DNA from 3 places in the Caproiciproducens galactitolivorans genome. Region 3 is predicted to be linked to each of the others. Evidence: riboswitches for the same ligand, from Rfam matches in the RefSeq annotation. Region 3 holds a riboswitch; each other region holds the start of a gene.
The links. Region 3 has a riboswitch for fluoride ahead of P9B68_RS09115 (universal stress protein). Riboswitches for the same ligand answer to the same signal wherever they lie in the genome.

Region 1: another riboswitch for fluoride. It lies ahead of P9B68_RS04130 (inorganic diphosphatase); the one in region 3 lies ahead of P9B68_RS09115 (universal stress protein).
Region 2: another riboswitch for fluoride. It lies ahead of crcB (fluoride efflux transporter CrcB); the one in region 3 lies ahead of P9B68_RS09115 (universal stress protein).

The regions. Positions count from the first base shown of each region.
Region 1 covers NZ_JAJUFJ010000003.1:138,862-145,569, reverse strand. The annotation lists gene P9B68_RS04140 (type 1 glutamine amidotransferase domain-containing protein) at 276-809, shown strand; gene P9B68_RS04135 (PocR ligand-binding domain-containing protein) at 880-1,923, shown strand; gene P9B68_RS04130 (inorganic diphosphatase) at 1,964-2,500, opposite strand; fluoride riboswitch at 2,643-2,716, opposite strand; gene P9B68_RS04125 (diaminopimelate decarboxylase) at 2,769-4,058, opposite strand; gene P9B68_RS04120 (TrmB family transcriptional regulator) at 4,064-4,759, opposite strand; gene P9B68_RS04115 (hypothetical protein) at 4,957-5,976, opposite strand; gene P9B68_RS04110 (NAD(P)/FAD-dependent oxidoreductase) at 6,131-6,708, opposite strand, start outside.
Region 2 covers NZ_JAJUFJ010000002.1:10,403-17,110, forward strand. The annotation lists gene P9B68_RS02430 (hypothetical protein) at 1-809, shown strand, start outside; gene P9B68_RS02435 (EamA family transporter) at 1,166-1,579, shown strand; gene P9B68_RS02440 (GNAT family N-acetyltransferase) at 1,708-2,286, shown strand; fluoride riboswitch at 2,525-2,585, shown strand; gene crcB (fluoride efflux transporter CrcB) at 2,628-2,999, shown strand; gene P9B68_RS02450 (DUF4317 domain-containing protein) at 3,180-4,307, opposite strand; gene P9B68_RS02455 (MATE family efflux transporter) at 4,519-5,892, shown strand; gene P9B68_RS02460 (undecaprenyl-diphosphate phosphatase) at 6,075-6,708, shown strand, end outside.
Region 3 covers NZ_JAJUFJ010000011.1:92,334-99,041, reverse strand. The annotation lists gene P9B68_RS09130 (MutS-related protein) at 1-75, opposite strand, end outside; gene P9B68_RS09125 (MutS-related protein) at 107-1,576, opposite strand; gene P9B68_RS09120 (redox-sensing transcriptional repressor Rex) at 1,670-2,323, opposite strand; fluoride riboswitch at 2,510-2,579, opposite strand; gene P9B68_RS09115 (universal stress protein) at 2,577-3,359, opposite strand; fluoride riboswitch at 3,422-3,494, opposite strand; fluoride riboswitch at 3,608-3,671, shown strand; gene P9B68_RS09110 (MFS transporter) at 3,717-4,889, shown strand; gene P9B68_RS09105 (MFS transporter) at 4,946-6,160, shown strand; gene P9B68_RS09100 (GNAT family N-acetyltransferase) at 6,157-6,681, opposite strand.

The sequences.
Region 1 (6,708 bases), on a different contig from region 3:
TCCCGGTTTATGCCATCTTTTTTTGAAGTAACTTCTTCCTGCGCTCTGCGGGGGAGACAAGGTGCTTTCTCTGTGATAGGCGCTCCTTTACGCACCTCCGTATTTACACAGGCAATATTTTCTCCGCAACAGCGTAAAAACCTCATAAAAAATCATACAATAAAAAAAATTGTAAAATTAGAATACCACATCCTAGAATTATGATATAATAATTTTATAAAATTTCGAGAAAATTCAAATCATATATAAAAGCAAAATGAAAGGAGGATTATTTAGTGAAAAAAGGATTAAAAGTGGTCTGTTTCATTGCAAACAATTTTGAGGATTTGGAATTGTGGTACCCCGTTCTAAGGCTTCGGGAAGCAGGTGTAACCGTTCATCTGGTCGGAGAAAAAGCCGGCGAAAAATACATCGGGAAATACGGCGTACCTGCCACTTCCGATTATGCGTTTGGGGACATCGCCATCGAGGATTACGACGCACTTCTGGTTCCGGGCGGCTGGGCTCCGGACAAGCTCCGGCGTTTTCCGGAAGTGATCGAGATGGTTCGCGCAATAGACAGAGAAAACAAACCAATCGGTCAGATTTGCCACGCAGGCTGGGTTCTGATTTCCGCAAAAATACTGAATGGAAAGAACGTCACAAGCACGCCGGGTATTAAAGACGATATGGAAAACGCGGGAGCAAAGTGGCTGGACAAGCCCGTGGTTGTGGATGGCAATATCGTTTCCAGCCGCCGGCCGCAGGATCTACCGGGGTATATGAAAGCTTTTCTTTCCCTTCTTGAAAAGCGTTATCCGGATTCATAAATACGAAATCTGACGATTAAGATACTCGTATTTCACCGCCAAACAAAATACAAAAAAGGACGAACAAAGTATGATAAAAACAAACGAAGACGGCACGCTTGACATGAAGGTGCTCGAAATAAGCGATATCATCGACATCTCTTTGTTGCAAAAATTCCAGGATAATTTTGCAATCGGTATGAATTGTGCCAGTGTGACCGTAGACCGTAACGGCACCCCGGTAACAAATCCCAGTTCCTATACAAGATTTTGCGACGGATTTGTCCACCAGTCTCAAATTGGTGACCGCCGCTGTGCCGAATCCCACCACCGCATGGGCGAAATGGCCGCCCGCTCCGGCAGGCCGTTTGTCGGACAATGCCACGCGGGTCTGATTGATTTTGCCGCACCGATCATCATTAACGGCGAACTGATCGGAACCGTTTTGGGCGGACAGGTACTTTCGGAAAACCCCCGGGAGGAGCATTACCGCAAAGTTGCAAATGAAATTGATGTTAGTGGGGACGGGTTGGTCGAGGCGGTAAAAAAGATCAAGGTTACGGATATGAAAAGCATCAGCGCCGCCGCGGAAGTTTTGTTTATTGTCGTCAATGCACTCGCCAAAAACGGCTATGCAAAAATTGAGCTTGAACATCTCGCTAAGCTTTTGGCAAATAAATTCATCGAGATTTCGTCCACTCTGGAAGAACTTGCGTCCTCCGCGCAGAATATTACGGAACGGCAACAGGACCTGAACGAAGAGATTTCGCAAGTGGAAACCATTACGGAAGAAATTAATGATGTTTTGAAATCCATCACCCAAATCGCATCCTATACAAAGATTCTGGGCATCAACGCATCCATAGAATCGGCTCGCGTCGGGGAGGCTGGAAGAGGATTCGACGTCGTTGCAAAGGAAATTCAGACCTTGTCCCAAACTTCCAACGATACGGCCGAACATATCATGAAGCTAACAAAGAAGATCAAGGAATCCATCCAAGAAACCGTAAACAACTCTAATATCACTTTACATACGACCCAGGAACAGTCAAGCGCAATGGAGGAGGTTTCTGCCGTGATACAAGAATCCGTTCATATTGCCGATCAGCTCAACAGTCTAATGAAGCAAAATTAAGGAACGCCTGCCGAAAACGGCAGGCGTTCCTTAATTGCGTTCATTCTTTTGCGCCATACTCTTTTTCATATCTTTCAATGCATACTCGTATGATCTTCTTCGCTTCCTGCGCGTCCTGTATATGCTCAACAGCCGTAGCTTTTCCTTCGAGCTGCTTGTACACGGAGAAAAAGTGCGACATTTCTTCAAGCACATGTTTCGGCAGTTCCGTTATATCGTGATAGGCGTTATAGGTAGGGTCATGAAAGGGAACGGCAATAATTTTCTCGTCCACAAACCCGCTGTCCAGCATTGCAATGACACCGATCGGGCGACACCGAACAAGAGAAAGAGACTGTATATCCTCAGTACAGAGCACAAGAACATCCAGAGGATCACGGTCTTCCGCTATCGTGCGAGGAATAAACCCGTAATTTGCGGGATAATGCGCGGAAGTATAAAGAATTCGATCCATATAGAGCGTACCCGTACCTTTATCAAGTTCATATTTCGTTTTACAACCTTTCGGAATTTCAATGACCGCGCAAAAATCGTCTGTCTGGATTCTTTCTTTGGAGATATCGTGCCAAATGTTCAAAAATACCCCTCCAATATTCTTTTCGATGCCCCCTTCAAACGGGGTTTGAGTATGGCTATTATAGCTAGTCTGAGCGGAGAGCCGAGAAGCCGCCCCTCTTTCCCCCTCCCCGGAGTAAACAAAAAAGCTGATGCCTGCTGTGTATGCCACAGAAGTCATCAGCTTTAAAAGCAATTTTAGCATTCGCTATGGGAGAACTTCATTCCCAGTAAGTATTCTATCATAATCCAATAAAATGTCAATGTATTTCGGAGACAATCTGAACACACTATTCAATCCCCAGTTCTTTCTCACGCTTTTTCAATATTTGAAATGTTTCCGAAAAATCAAGGGTTGCAAAGTAATCCATCGGGGTTTCCGCACGCCGGATTAATTCAACAGGCCCGTCCTCTTTCAGGAGCAGCTCCGCAGAACGCAGGCGACCGTTATAATTGTACCCCATGGCGTGCCCATGTGCTCCCGCGTCATGTATTACCAGCAAATCGCCCTTATTGATTTTCGGAAGCATACGGTCAATTGCAAATTTGTCGTTGTTTTCACACAGGCTCCCAGTAATATCGTACCGATGGTCGCAGGGCGCGTTTTCTTTGCCCATAACCGTGATATGGTGGTACGCCCCGTACATTGCCGGGCGCATCAGATTTGCAGCGCAGGCATCTACGCCGATGTATTCCTTGTAAATATGTTTTTCATGGATTGCCGTTGTGACAAGGCAGCCGTATGGCCCGAGGATGTAACGCCCGAGTTCGGTGTAAATATCCACATTTTTAAGTCCCGCCGGAACCAGAATTTCTTCGTAGGCCATTCGGACGCCTTCGCCAATTTTTTCAATATCCGCCGGTTTCTGTTCGGGGCGGTACGGAATGCCGATTCCGCCGGACAGGTTAATGAAGGACACGGCAATTCCCGTCTGCTTGTACAGGTCAACCGCCGTACGGAATAAAATACCCGCCAGCGTCGGATAATACGCGTCATCCGTTGTATTGCTTGCCAGAAAGGCATGCAGACCGAACCGTTTCGCTCCATACGAACGCAGCTTGAGAAACCCTTCCTTCAACTGGTCGTAGGGGAACCCGTATTTTGACTCACCCGGATTATCCATAATTGCGTTGCTGATTTGGAAGGTTCCGCCGGGATTGTAGCGGCAGCAGATAGTTTCCGGAATACCCGTGGCTTCTTTCAGATAGTCAATATGCGTAAAATCGTCCAGGTTAATGATTCCGCCCAGCTTTTTTGCCAGCACAAATTCCTGCGCAGGCGTGTCATTGGAAGAGAACATGATATCGCTTCCGTGGAAGCCCACCGCGTCCGCAAGCATCAGTTCTGTTAAAGAAGAACAGTCCGTACCGCAGCCTTCTTCCTTCAACAGGCGAAGCAAAAAAGGATTTGGGGTTGCCTTTACCGCAAAATATTCCCGGAAACCGGGATTCCAGGAAAAAGCCTTTTGCAGCCTTCGCACATTTTCCCGAATTCCCTTTTCGTCGTAGAGATAAAATGGAGTGGGGTATTTTTCAGTAATTTTTTTTAATTGTTCTAGTGTAACAAACGGCTTCTTCAAGAAAATCAACTTCCTTCCATCATTGTGATCAGCGTAATTTCATTTTTCAATGCTTCTTTAAAAAGCTCAATCAGATTCCGTTTTTGGGAGTACAGGCAGGTTGATTCGGATCCTGCCGCGGTGTCCCCTGTCAGTACGTTTTTCGAGTCCGCAATCAGCCGGATTTGGTGCTGCCCGGTTTTCGTATGATAAACCTGCGCCCCATCCAACGCAAACGGCGGGTCGGTGATAATCACGACTTTCAACCCCCGAGCGACAGCCCCCTTGATCTGGGGCATCAGCTTTGAAAGCGTCTGCCCGGAAACGGCGAGATAGACCCGCTCCTTCGCCTTGTCAATCATGTTTTTCATTTTGTCAAAAATATTTTCTTCGCCCTTTACGGTGATATAACCCCCGGTTTCCTCCCTTTGCTCCGGGAGAACCTGCGTAAGCAATTGTGCGTATTCCTGCATGCGGCGAATCCGGTTACCGCAGAATTCCTCCGCCGGAACCGGAAGGTAGTGGGTTGCGGTATCCTCTTCTATAAACGCCGCGCCCTTTTCCACAAGGCCGGCGAGCGCCGTATACGTATTCGAGCGCGAAATCCCCGTCGCCTTCGCCGCTTCGTATCCCGTCATCCTGCCCTCGGAGCAAAGCATGAGGTAGAGCACCGACTCCTGACGGGTCAGCCCGAAATAGCCCAGCATTTCAGCGGCATCCATGCAATCCCTCCAGTAGTGTTTCTTTATAGGAACACTATAACCGCTTCCGGGCAATTTGTCAATAGCGTATCATACAAAATATCCGCCCGGCGTGAAAAAACAGGCAAAAAAGCTGGGGCGTATTCCGCCCCAGCCGTCATGATTGCAATCGCAAAAGCGGCTATGGTTTCCCATAGCCGCTTTAGATTTAGGAATCATCAGCTTTCAAAAATTTTGTCGTGAATTTTCTTTTCCATATTTCCAAGCGCTCCGGCATTGATTTTCGAAAGAAGCCCCCGCTGTACTTCGTCGTAATACCGTTTCGCGCGGGCAAGCTGTTTTGTTGCCTTTGCGATTTCCGCCTTATAGTCCGTCATGATCGCGGCAATCTCCGAGCGGTGTTTCTCATCCGTTTTCTCCGCAACCGCGGTCTTGTAAATATCGATGACCTCGTCATCGGGGCGGGACGGGAAGTATTCATGCGGCGACGTGCTGTCGAACACGCACAGGCCAAGCTCTCTTAAAACAATCATGTCCACGCTGTTCGGGTCAAAGGCGCAATGGTATACCTCTGTTTCATATCCCGCGGCGCAAGCATACTCGGCAATCTTTTTTAAAAACGTGGACTTGCCCGTTCCGGGCCGCCCTTTGATAAAATACCGCTTTGCAAGATGGGATGTAAGGCTGTCGATATAGTCAAGGGAACCGTCCATGGTTGCCGCGCCGAAAAAGCGATGAATCTGCTCCCCTTTTTTCGCAAGCGTATTCCCGCCGATTACCCTTTCAATCGTATCGGATGCCAGCTTGTTGGCGGCAGCAAAATCCATATTCGATATATAAATCTGCTCCCATCGGTCATGAATTTCCAGCGCCGCGGCAAAATGGCGGCGGGCCGCCTCCAGCCCTGCAAAAGTCTGGTGCAGGTTTTCGTCATTCAGAATTGCAGCAACGCTGAATTCTTCTTCATCATAAAGCGGAAAGTTGATAACACCGGCGCTTTTTTCCGGAACGATCACGCCTTCCAGCGAATTGTCCAAGCAGTTATGAATCAGCTCGACATGAAAATTTTTTTCAAGCGCGTCGGCGCAAATGTTCCCGACAATATCCGCTACTGCAACGGACGGATAACCGTCTAAGCGGACAACCGTACGCAGGCGGCTGAAATTTGACTCAAAAAAGCTCGCATAGCCCCTTGCGCTATTGGACCGGATATAATAATTTAACGTATATTCGGGCAAAATATCCCCTCCTCACTTATCATGCCGGCTTATTCCATGATGTACGAAAGGAAACTGCTCGCATGGAAAGAACGGCATATCTATCAAATTATATGTCACAGCTTTTATTCCATGCATAAAAACAGCGAACCCGTTTTTCAGGTTCGCTGAATATTTATTTCTTTTTCTGTTTTTCTGCGATATCCCTTGCGGCAACAATGCCGGTCACAGAAGCCTGCATCAGACCCCGGGTGATTCCAGCCCCGTCTCCCACGGCGTACAGATTCTTAATCGCCGTTTCAAAATTATTCCCAACGGATATCTTCGAGGAATAGAATTTCACTTCTACGCCGTAGAGAAGCGTATTTTTGGAATACAGTCCGGGCGCCAGCTTATCGAAGGCCCGCAAAGACTCCACAATGCTTGTCAGATGGCGATGCGGCAGCACAAACGAAAGGTCGCCCGGCACCGCGTTTGTAAGGGTCGGAATCGTCGTGGACTTTTTCAGCCTTGTATAATCCGTACGCCTGCCGAGGAGCAGGTCGCCAAGCCGCTGCACCATAATACCGCCGCCGGTCAGCATATTGCCAAGCTGCGCGATATAGCGCCCGTATTCAATCGGCCGTTTGAACGGTTCCGTAAACTTGGTGGAAACAAGCAGCGCGAAATTGGTGTTTTCGCTGTGCTTATCCTCATCCGCATAGGAATGCCCGTTCACAACCGCGATTCCTCCGTCGATTCCCCCGTCGTAAT
Region 2 (6,708 bases), on a different contig from region 3:
AAAACAAGGCGACTCTGACCGCAACGCTCTATGACGCGGACGGCTACGAAATGGATGACTACGGTACGGCGCAATGCACGATTACCGCTCTTGCTGAACCGACCGCTGTTTCCGACACAAACGCCGACCTCTCGGTCGAAAAGGGCTCCAGCTACATTATGAAAGTGACCTCATCGTCCGTACCTTCCGTTGTAGCCGGCACAGGCGGCGTATTCACCGTAGCGCTGTATGCCAAAAACGGCAACGAATACTTCTACAAGCTTACCGCAGTCGGCCCCATTGGCGCCGCAACGGGCATATACCTGAATGGCAACAAGCTCTTTGTCGCTACGGTAAAAGGCTATTCCTTCACAAGCGACACCACCATGGATTTAGAAGTAAACGGATCCTATATGTTCAAGATTACCTCGGCGGCGGCTCCAACCGTTACCGTCGGTACTCCGTGCTTCAAGCTCGCTTTTGTTTCCAAATCCGGCAATGATTATTTCTACAGAATCACTTCCGCCGGTGCGTCGGGCTCCGCAGCCGGAATCTATGTGAACGGCACAAGAATTTTTGTTGCCACCGTAAAAGGCAACACTTTCACAAGTGATACGACAATGGATTTGACGGTGCATGGCGCCTATACCTTCAAGATTACCTCCGCCACAGCCCCATCCGTTACCGTTGGAACTCCGTGCTTCAAGCTCGCTTTTGTTTCCAAATCCGGCAATGATTATTACTACAAAATTACTTCCGCCGGCGCGGCGGACTCTGCAGCCGGAATTTATGTAAACGGCACAAGAATTTTTGTTGCCACAGTAGGATAAAAGTTTCCATGCTATATTCTTCATAATAATTCTATTTGCGAGGCATCGGTTTATCTTCCCCACGAACCGATGCCTCTCTTTTTATGTACCGTCCCGGGATCGCGCAGGATACCCGTATGTTTATGACAATCTCCTACGGTTCAGCTCGGCCGAAGCGCTGAAATTTCTGATGCGCCGCCGATTCGGCAGGATTGATTTTCGGTCCCCTGTGCGGTATAACATGAGTATAATTACAGATACTATTGCAAAATGGCTTTCTATAATGAAAAAGTGGCAACAGATAAATGTCACAAGCACTTATTAAAAAAAGAACGGGAGTGAATGGCACGATCGAAAAGTTAAAAAACGGAAATTCCATGTGGTTCATTTATGCGTTATTGTCCGCAGTATTTGCAGCGTCTACGTCCATACTGGCCAAGATCGGAATTGAGGACATAAACTCTAACTTAGCTACTGCAATACGCACCGCAGTCGTTTTAATCATGGCGTGGGGAATCGTTTTTATCACCGGAACACAGTTCCAAATTGCGAATATTACTCAAAAAAGCTGGATATTCCTTATTCTGTCCGGCATTGCAACCGGCCTTTCATGGCTATTCTATTATAAGGCACTTCAAATCGGCGAAGCCTCAAAAGTAATCCCAATCGATAAATTCAGCGTGGTCATTGCCATGGTTCTTGCTTTTGTGGCGCTGAAGGAAACGGTAACAGTGAAAAGCATCCTCGGCGGCATACTAATTACCCTTGGTACGTTTGTCATGATTTTGTGACATAAGGCTGCTATTGTTTTTTATGGTTTCGGTTATCCGCATAGGGGATAAGCCGGTCATATGAAAGAATATGATTCCCATCACCTCCACAATGGGAATTACATTTATGAAAGAAAGAAGGTCGTAAAATGGAGCAGGGAACCCTGATCCGGATGGCAACAGAAAAGGACGCAGAAGAACTTTTGGATATTTATTCCCCCTATGTTCGGAATACGTCCATTACTTTTGAGTATGACGTACCGTCCGTAGCTGAGTTTTCAAGGCGAACCAAAGACACTTTACAAATGTATCCCTACATTGTCGCTGTGGATGAGGGGCGCATTGTCGGCTATGCATATGCATCGGCATTTAAAAAGCGCGCGGCTTACAATTGGGCGGTTGAAACCAGCATATACATAAAACAGGATTGCCGAAGGAAAGGCTTGGGAAAAAAACTGTATCTTGCTCTGGAGGAGCTTCTGAAACGCCAGAACATTATTAACCTGAACGCCTGCATTGCCTATACACCGGTTGAGGATGCGCACCTTAACAATGCCAGTATGGCTTTCCACGAGCATTTAGGGTATGCAAAAGCGGCTCACTTTACAAAATGCGGCTATAAGTTCGGCACATGGTACGATATGATCTGGATGGAAAAGATGATCGGAGAGCATCCGGAAGTACCAAAAAAAGTCATTCCCATAACGGAAATCAGCTATGACTTTTAGTTTATAATCTGGAAATTGTACAATTTGTTTATTACATACTGGCTGATCCGAACACTCTTATTCTTGAAACTGAAAAATTTTCTTTTCGGGAATAAGAGTGTATTTTATTCTGGCTATGCGGGCGGCATCGCTGCAATAAGGGATTGTACAAAAAACACGAAATCGAGCAAGGAGAATCCGATTCTTTATGTTTTCTATGTATTTACAAACCAACGGATATCCTTTATCCTGTTATATAGTTCAATATGGTGATGAGGCTCACCAAAATGCATCTTTATGCTGATGGCTTCTACTTTACACTTAAAGTAGAAGCTTTTATTTTTTGTAAGGTGGTATAGGGAATGATTAAAGTATTAATTGTTGGTTTCGGCGGATTTTTGGGTACCATGTTAAGATACATAATTTCGTGCTCTACCTCAAAGTTTTTCGGCAACTTCCCCCTGGGGACTTTCCTTGTGAATGTACTTGGCGGGTTTATCATGGGCTTTATCATGGAATCCAGTACAAGCCTATTCCCTATGTCCCCAAACCTTCGGATATTCCTGACAACCGGATTTTTGGGAGGGCTTACAACATTTTCTACTTTCAGCTTTGAAACGGTTTCCTTTATCTCCGAAGGCGCATATTTAATGGGCGGGCTAAACGCCTGTCTGAATCTGTTTCTTGCCCTTTCCGCATGCTGGACGGGCAAATTCGTTGCGCAGCTATTGTAGGAAACCGCCTTCACCCTAGCATAAAAAAGCGCTCCGATTTTTTCGGAGCGCTTTTTTCAAGACATCTTTTTATAGCCGCGAATTTTATCGCGCAACATCTTTGCCAGTCTGCTGATATATGGTAAAATTATTCACATAACCGTTCTGCGGGGAAATCTTTTTTTAGGTTCCTAAGAACTGTTACGAAATATGAATGTTCACACCGTTTACCTCCACGCCTTCATCAGCACGGATTAAAATATACTTCACCCCATTGATGACCCGCGTGTCGACCAGGTCGCTGCATTCCGGGTTCACACGGATTGTCACATCGGGGGTACGCAGCTCAAATTGCTTGGTATCAATGATATTACGCGGACTGATTTCCATATCGGCGCCAAAAGCGTCGTCATATTTTTCTTCAAACGCTGTGACTCGGGTTTCCGGAACACCACAGGATTTCAAAACACCTTTCACCGTTTCCTTTGAAATCACCAACGGCTCTTTCTCTTTATTGGTTTTGTGTTCTTCAATCAGCCCGGACAATTCGCTGTGAACCGTTTGCACAACATCCAGATTGCAGTCATCTGCAATGGTTTCGCTCAAAATAGATTGGAATGTTTCTTTTTGTTCGGCGGCCGGCATTGGGATTTCGGTTTTGAATATGGCGTCCACGAATTCCGCGTGGTTCTCCGCAAGATTGTGGGAATAGTACAGGGCGTTATAAATGTTGGCGCTCCGGTCGTCAAAAGCCGGGAAAAGGAAGCCAAGCTCCGGCGCCGACACAATCCAGTCGGACGCAATATTCCGGAACGTGTTTTCACTGGCATAATAACCGAGCGCCGGCTTTGTCAGTTTCACAGGACAGATACTGCACAAAAAGTACGAAAACACTTCCGAGGAATCTTCCTGCTTTTCTCCGTCCTCTGCGTAGTAAGGAACATCATATTTGTCGCAGGCCAAAAGAATAAGGTATTTCCCCTCCAAGTTAAGCGCCTGAATCACGCGCCCATAGAATTCCCGAACGGCATCATCGTCCTCCAGCGAGGAATCTCGAAGTGCCATCAGCAACTTATGTTCCTCCCCTTCGAGGACCTGTCGAGTGGCAAACTCAATGTCGATCAGGTTTTTCCCAATTGTGCCAGACAGCGTCTTTTTTAGGATTGCCAGAAGCTCTTCGGCTTCTTCCTGCTGCATCAGCCCCAGCGACTGGCTGAATTGCGTAACAATTTCTCTCTGCTCGTTCACGTAGCAGCCGCGAATCCGGGTAATATTGCTCTTATCCGGACGAAAGCGGCGGCGAATTTCTGAAATTTCTTTTTCGTTCATAATATCCTTCATTCTGTATGTAATTTCATTTTGAATCCCGTATTCCCTATTATATTATGAAAAAAAATTTTTGTCATCCCGGCAAACGCCTTTTCGGCTGATCATTTTCTATTGCCGGCTTTGGAAACACCGGATGTTCCGGTCCGCAAAATTAGATTTACCAATATACTGATCATAAAAATCAAAACTGGTTTTGGAAAACCGGAAAGGAATGCTTGTGAAACACAATACGATCATTGACAGAAACGAAGCAAAAGCCTTTTACAAAACGGCCTTCTCTTTGATACTGCCCATGGCGCTTCAAAATTTAATCAACGTCGGGATTTCTTCCATCGACGTCCTTCTGCTCGGAAGGGTGAGCGAAACGGTGCTTTCCGCCGCCTCGCTTGCCAACCAAGTGCAATTCATCCTGACGTTAATTTTCTTCGGATTAACCTCCGGCGCCGCCGTTTTAACAGCCCAGTACTGGGGAAAGAAAGACACCGACAGCATCCTCAAAATCACGGCAATCAGTATGCGGTTCTCGTTGAGCGTTGCCGCCTTATTTACCCTAACCGTGCTGGTCTTCCCAGAGCAAATCATGAATATATTTACGAATGAGCGGCCGGTTATAGCGGAAGGGGTAAAATATCTTCGAATCATTTCCTTCTCATATATACTCATGTCGATCACGGTAATTTATCTGAATATCATGCGGAGCGTGGAGCGCGTCGTAATCTCCAGCGTGGTGTACCTGATTTCCCTGCTGTCGAACGTTACAATTGCTTCCCTGCTAATCTTCGGCTTGTTTGGCTGCCCAAAGCTTGGCATCCGGGGTTCCGCCATCGCAACACTTACTTCCAGAGGCATCGAGCTGCTGGTTGTCATAATCTATGCGGCAAAGTTCAACCATGTCCTGCGATTTAAGCCTTCGTCCCTGCTTTTGCGGGACAAATACCTGTTCCGGGACTTTCTGTACTATTCCGTCCCGGTTACAATAAACGAACTGATGTGGGGCTGCGGCGTGGCGATGAACGCCGTTGTGATCGGCCACCTTGGAAGCTCTGTTGTGTCGGCGAATTCCGTTGCGCAGATCACCCGGCAGCTTGCCCTGGTAATCGCCTTTGGGCTTGCAAACGCAACCGCAATCACCATCGGCAAGGCCATCGGGGAAAACCATCTGCAAAACGCCAAAATCTACGCCAGGCGTTTCATTAAGCTGAGCATTATCGCGGGCGGAGCCGGCGCGATCCTGATTCTGGCTGCAAGGCCGATGATCATATCCGCGTTAAATCTGGCGCCGACTACGCAAAATCATTTATCATTCATGCTGTTTGTGATGTCGTATTTTTCCTTTGCACAGGCAATCAACACAACGCTCATCGTCGGCGTTTTCCGGGGCGGCGGCGATACCCGGTTCGGGTTGGTCCTTGACACAACCACCATGTGGGGCGGCTCCATTCTAATGGGCGCCCTGGCGGCTTTCGTATTTAAATGGAGCGTTCCGGTCATCTATATGATCCTGATGAGCGATGAAATTATCAAAATCCCATTTTCGGTGCTGCGATACAAAAGCTTCAAATGGCTGAATAATGTGACCCGATAAGGAAATGTTTCAGATGGAAGGCGGCGGACAACAGTATCTTCGATTTTCAATATTCCGTTGCAGTTATCTCTGTTTTGGAATATAATCAATATTGTCTGAATAAACGCACGGAAATCTTCCAGACTTCCTATGGCTGAAAACAAGCTAAATCCAAGCTATGCAAACACGAAATGGAGAGAAATATGGGAATCGTAGAAATTTTAAAAGCAATCCTGTTTGGAATCGTTGAAGGAATTACGGAATGGCTGCCGATCAGCAGTACGGGGCATATGATCCTGCTTGACGACTTTGTAAAGCTGAATACCAGCGCCACTTTTAAGGCGATGTTCCTCGTTGTGATTCAATTCGGCGCTATTTTAGCGGTTATCGTGATTTATTGGAAGAATCTGATGCCCTTTGGTTTTCAAAAAAGATTGACGGTAAAGACCGACATTCTGAGTATGTGGGGAAAAATTATTGTGGCCTGTATTCCGGCCGCTATTGTCGGTTTACTGTGGGATGAGGAAATCGAGGCTTTCTTTTATAATTATCGAACGGTTTCAATCATGTTGATTTTATTCGGTATTTTGTTTATTATAATTGAAAACTACAATCGGAATAAACAGCCGAAGATCTCCGCAATTTCCAAAATAAGCTATAAAACAGCTTTGATCATCGGGCTTTTCCAGCTGATCGCCGCAATATTCCCCGGTACCTCCCGTTCCGGCGCAACCATCGTCGGCGCTCTTCTGATCGGGGTTGCAAGAACAACGGCGGCTGAATTTACATTTTATCTCGCTGTCCCGGTAATGTTTGGGGCAAGCGTACTGAAACTGG
Region 3 (6,708 bases):
CAATGTTTTCCAATCACAAGAGGGTTTTTCCTGCATATTAAAATCAAAATCATCAGCTAATAATCTGACTTCCATTTTTACCTATTCCTTCCGTACTTGGTACTATTCACATTTTTTGCTTTAGCCGTGCGCTGAGCTGAGCATAAGTAAGATGGTATTTCGAGGCGATGTGAAGTGCATAAGCCAGTCCGTCAGGAGGCTTACGTACAATTTGAAAGGTCCTTATTGTAGGATCGTTTTCATCTACCGTACTCATCATACTGACTGTTTCTTTTCCGTAAGTGGCAAGTTCATCAATAAATGTTACACAAATAGCCGGACAGCCGATTTTCACAATGGCATCCATCATATGGTTGCCCAGCAAAATAGCGTCCGATAGGGTGGTTGAAGAAAATATTTCGTTGATGACAATAAGGCTTTTCGAAGTGGCATGGCTTAGAATGTCATACAGTCGTTCCAAATCATCCTGTAGTTTTCCGTTGAGTGATGATAAATCTTCTTCGCGTTCGAAATGAGTGTAAATCTGGTCAAATAATAAAAGCGATGCCTCTTTTCCCGGAACGCACAAGCCGAGACTTGCAAGATAATGGATTTGCCCAAATGCGCGCGCATAGGTAGTTTTTCCTCCCTGATTTGGCCCTGTGACGACTAAAATCCGTTCCGGAGGCTCCAGCGTAAAATCGTTTGTAACCGGCTTGTTTTCAGAGCCAAGCGACTTTGCCAGTGCAAGATCGAAGAAGTTTAGGTCGTAGAGCCTGTCAGCACCGGACGTAAGCCTGGGATAGCAGAAAGGCAGCCCCCTTTCTTTGAGAGGTGCTATAAATCCCAGCCATGAAAGATAGAAGTGAACTTCACGTGAAAACTGCGCGATAACCGGATCAATGAATTCCAAGTTCCGCATACAGAAATCGTTCAGATCAGAAAAAACATTTGGGTAGCAGGTTGCGACCAGTTTGAGAACAGCAGCTTCCACATGCTCTGCCCGAGGTTCTTCCGTCAGCTTGTGGCGGTACTCTTGCACATTTCCCTGCTGAAAACGGGCAAATAATTCGCGGACGTCAACGCTGATGTCTGGCTGATTCTCGTATTTTCGGACTCGTATGGCGCCGTTTTTTATCAACATACAATAGTGCACCGTGGAAAGTTCCTTTTTCAGATCATCCACGCTTGTTTTCAAGGTAAGGAACTTCTCGCTTTCTTGATAGTTATGCAGATAGTCCACAAATCTCTGTAAGCCTTTCGAAAGTATCGTCTTTTTATTTAGACCATTTACTGCCTCAATGATGACGGAACAATATCGACTTGCAAAATCCAACATTCGTCCTCTGGCCAAATAGTTGTTTTGATAAGCGTCATTGGAAACCAGAATTTTCCTCAATTGATCTTGAAAGGCATTGAGCTCAAAAATGGTTTTAGAAAAAGTGGAAATGAGCTCCCGTAGCCCATCATTTTCAAGGTCACGCATAACATCCTGCCGATATTGGATAATATCCGCATTAGCGAGGGGTGTCAAAAACCAGCGATCCAGCTGGTATGTTTTGTAGCCGGTTAAAATTGGGTGGATTATTTGATCCAAATTTAGGTCTTTGAAATAGCCCGGTTCTGATTCCGCTTCCTGATGAGGAATCTTATCATCATTTGGGAATAAAATGCTGAAGAACGTAAAGCATCAATCCTTTCCAATTTGTGCGTCTGTTGACATGTCACATTGGGTTATTGTATTTGCATATGCAGCAAGTGATCTAAGCGTGTCCGTCATGCGTTCGTTGAATATCATCATATGGCTCGGAGCTTTGAGCTGGACGGAAGAAAAGTTCCATATAGCAACGATACCTGCTCTGACTAGTGCATCACAGGTCGTTTGCGCGCTGATACCTGGTGTCGCAATAATGGCAATCTTCGCATTCAACCGATGGCATATTGCTTCCAACTCATTAACAGGATAAACCGGCTTTCCCGATACGCCTTTTCGAATCAATTGTTCGTTAATATCAAAACCGGCGAGAATGTCGAGACCGTAGACGGAAAACCCAGCATAACCCAAAAGTGCTTTCCCGATTTTTCCAACACCGACCAATACCACCGCACTTGCTGATTTGCAGAGCATATGCTGATAAACCGCTTGAAAAAGTTCTTCCCGATTAATTTCTCTGAAACGTTCTATACCTAACAGAATCTGTATATCTCCCTTGACAGTTTTTGAAGGGATAGAAAGATCCTTTGCGATAGCGTTTAGCTTCAAGGCTTGTATATTTTGGGGGATATTTTGCAAATACTTAAAATAAAGTGGGATGCGCCGCATCATATCATTATCAACTTTCATATAACACCATTTCATAAATTGAATTACCCTGACTTATCCAATTCCTCAATGCTTTGCTTATAAATTGTCGTAAATCCATCAATTAATGGAACAGGCCCCGAATATTTCTCAGTTGGTTCATCGGTCATAAAAATTCCCTCTTGAGCGGTAAGCACCGTAAAAAACAGCTGATGCCATCTACCGCAATTTGTTGTAGAAGTCATCAGCCATTCGTTTCGGCTTGTTGCCAAGGGAGAACTTCATTCCCTTTTATTTAGTTTTCCGTGTTCTCAAAGCGGGCAATATAATGGAATTTTAGTGGTTCCGTCATGCTTGGGTTTACTACTTTTATTTGATCCAGATGGTCGTAACAAACCAGTATTTCAACCTGAATCTCTTTTTCTTCCCCTTTCTTTAAATCGTAATGATCCGGCTGTTTGTTCTGAGGCGGAAGGTTCCACATATTTCCATCCGGGTTAAAAGCTAGATGATTCAGCCTCATTTTCCCCTCTAAGACCGTAATAAAATAACTGCATATTCCCGCTTGAACCGGCAGATAACAAGTGCTCGTTTTCAGACTGGCTTGCCCTGCCAAGGTGACAATATCATCCATATGCTTGCATCTTACTAATTTACGGTTCAATCGTTCATAGGAACCGTTTTCCGGTACAATCATGACGATGCAACTAGCGTATTTTACCACATAAGACGCTACAGATCCAATCATTTGAGACCAACCGTCTTTGGTGGATTTTGTCATTACAATGATATCTATGTTATTTTGGTTTGCACAATCCAAAATCCCTTCCCCGGCGCGGCCAATCACTACTTCTTTTTTCACCTGAAAACCCGGCATTTGATCGGAAACAGCATCCAAAGTCGATTTCATTTCCTTTTTTATCTTATCAAATTCTTTCGCAGAAAACATTGACGCAATATCTTCCCGAACCATGAGCAGTACAATATTCACGTCTTTTGGCATGTATAGTGACTTTACCAAGTCAACCGCTTTCATGCTGCGTTCCGTTCCGTCAATCGGGATAAGGATATTTCTCATGACAGTGCCTCCCATCTGATAAGTCCCCCCCTTAGACGATGAAAAAGGCTGACAACCTCTACAATCTTGTAGAAGCCATCAGCTGTAATCAGCAATTCGGATATTCCGAAGGGGAGCTTCATCCCTTTAAGGGTAGTATAGCACTTTGCATCAGCATCTGCAAGAATTATACTAACTTTTATCAATTGTATTTGCAGCATTGAATTATAGTTGACAAAACACAGTCTTATGACTAAACTTAAAGCAATTAGAATAACGGCGATGAAGTTCGCCTTATACCCCATTTCTGGGGTTAATGACTTCTATTATTATAAATAATAGAAGTTTTTTTGTTGGAGAAAAAAGGAGTGTATCATCATGAAGCGAAACAGAAACAATGTTCGTACTCTCGGATGGGTAGCTTTCTTCGGAGGATTCGGGCAAGATATGATACAGCCCATCCTGCCTGTATTCTATTCCTCAGTCCTTGGCATGAGCAAGGAGATGATAGGGTTAGTAGAAGGTAGCCTTACAACAATCGTAAGCATCTTCAAAATTTTGTCTGGATTTTTGTCGGATAAACTAAAAAAGCGTAAAGCAATCGTATTTATTGGATATTTATTATCTGCAGTCAGTCGATTTTTGTTCGGCTTTGCTTCTACAGCATGGCAGGCTTTTGTTCTCCGCTTTGCCGACGGTATAGGAAAGGGCATAAAGGATGCGCCAAGAGACGCGCTTGTTGCTCAATCCGCAAAAGAAGGGGAAATGGGATTTTCCTTTGGCTATCAGCGCACACTTGATACATTTGGCTCTGTTGTTGGCCCACTTGCTACCGCCGGTCTCTTATGGCTTCTTGCGAAAAATATTATGCGATACAGAATTATTTTCTATATTGGCGGATTGATTTCAGCCATTACCCTTTTGCTGATTGTTTTTTTCGTGAGAGAAAAGTCTCAACCGGATTCACCCCAAGGGAGTAAGTTTAATTGGACACTCTTAAAAGGCAAATTCCTATATTTTCTGATTATAATGCTAATATTCACTTTAGGAAATTCAAGTGATTCCTATTTAATTTTACGTGCTCAAAATGTAGGTGTCAGCGTCATCGCAATTCCTGTTGTATATGCACTGTTTAACCTATTCTATGCGCTCCTATCCACACCGGCAGGTGCGTTGTCCGATAAAATCGGGCGGGTTAAAGTCATGCAAGCCGGGTGGCTGATTTACGCAATCGCCTATGTCGGGTTTGCTCTTGCAAATCAAGCATGGCAAATCTGGATCATTTATATCTTTTACGGGTTCTATTATGCGACGACAGAGGGTATAGCAAAAGCGTTAGTTGCACATATTGTGCCTGATAATCAGCGTGGCACAGCATACGGATTTTTTAATGCTTCTCTCGGACTAATGTCCTTACCTGCAAATTTAATTGCCGGATTCCTATGGGACAAAGTTGCACCGGCAGCAACTTTTTATTTCGGAGCTGCTTGTGCAATAATATCTTTAATTCTTTTAAGCTTTTCAAAATTAGAAAGATGTGCTGCCGATTAGGCAATGCTAAGAAATTGCTGCGCAAAAAAGAAACAGCATTTGGGAGACAATAATATATGGATAAAACAACTAAAAAGAAAAATCTCGCACTTGAATTTATTCTATTATTTGGATTAATCAGCGCCTTGGGGGATATTACTTATGAAGGAGCGCGTAGTATCTATGGCAGCTATTTAGGTGTATTGGGTGCCAATGCCGTGGCAGTTGGACTTATAACGGGTTTTGGAGAATTCCTGGGATATGCAATCCGGGCTGTTTCGGGATATTTTATTGATAAAACCGGTAATAGCTGGATTGTGACGACTATAGGCTATGCTATGCTTATTTCAGTTCCATTACTGGCTTTGGCTGAGCATTGGGAAATTGCAGCACTATTTATTATTCTTGAACGAATTGGCAAAGCGGTACGCAGCCCCGGCAAAGATACTATGATTTCACATGCAACAAAGCATATAGGATCTGGATTTGGTTTTGGTATTAGTGAGGCTCTTGACCAGATCGGCGCAATTATTGGGCCTCTTATTTTTACGGTATGTCTTTCATCTTTTGGCGGGTATAAGCAGGGGGTTCAAATTATGTGGGCTCCTGCAATTTTAACGATTGCCGTCGTATTATATACAAAGCATAAGTATCCGAATCCGTCGCAATTTGAAACAATCACCGTGTCCGGAGGGGCAGCAAATCAAAAACCGCAAGCTTCAAAAAGGAAGGTATCGGCTGATTATTGGTTATATTCTCTGTTCATTTTTTTTAGTGTTCTTGGCTTTGCCGGCTTTCCTATACTTTCCTATCACTTTTTATTTCAAAGAATATTAAACCAAGCGGCAATTCCAACATTATATGCAGTTGCTATGGCAATTGATGGATTGCTTGCTGTTTTTATCGGAAAGCTTTATGATCGTATGGGAATAAAAGTTCTCGTATCTATTTCGCTTTTAAGTATTGCTGTATCAGTTTTAGGCTTCTCTACTTCAACTGCTTTTGCTGTCATCAGCATTTTATTGTGGGGATGTGTAATGAGCATTCATGAAACTGTTATGAAAGCAGCAATATCTGATATTACCCCTGTTGCCGATAGAGGAAAAGCCTTTGGTTATTTTAACACAATATATGGAATGGCAATGTTAATTGGAAATTCAGCCATGGGTTTTATATATGAGCGGTCAGTTCTTTATGTAATTCTGTATGCCGTTATAATAGAAGTACTCTCTATTGCTGTATTCCTTGCTTTTATAAATAATCTTAAACGTGAACAGAGAAAACGTAGTTAGACTGGTTTCGAATCGCAACAGTTGCTTAACATATCTGATTTGCTTCTTTTTTCCATAAGTACTGTCTTTCTCCAAGTTCCAAACCGATCACGAGCTATTTTATTACGAAAACCGACTTCCCGAAATCCACACTTTTGAAACAACAAAATGCAAGAATAATTATTATGCATTATTGTCGCTTGTAACGTCCAAAATCCTTCTTTTTCTGATTCTTTTATGACTTTATCTAATAGCAATGTTCCAATTCCTTGATGCTTTGACTTGTTTTCCACGTAGACACTAACTTCAGCTACACCAGAATATGCAGTTTCATTTGAAACAGGCGACAACGCAATCCAACCGAGAATTCTCCCGTTTTGCTCATATATGTAACGGCATTTCTGTAGATATGTTTTGTTCCATATTTCATAAGTTGGACACATTGTTTGAAATGTCGCTAAATTCGTATCAATTCCCTGATGATATATTTTTTGGACTTTATTCCAGTCGCTTTCCTTGAACGGTCTAATAAAATCTTCCATTTTACCCACCCGCTATCAAACTAAAAA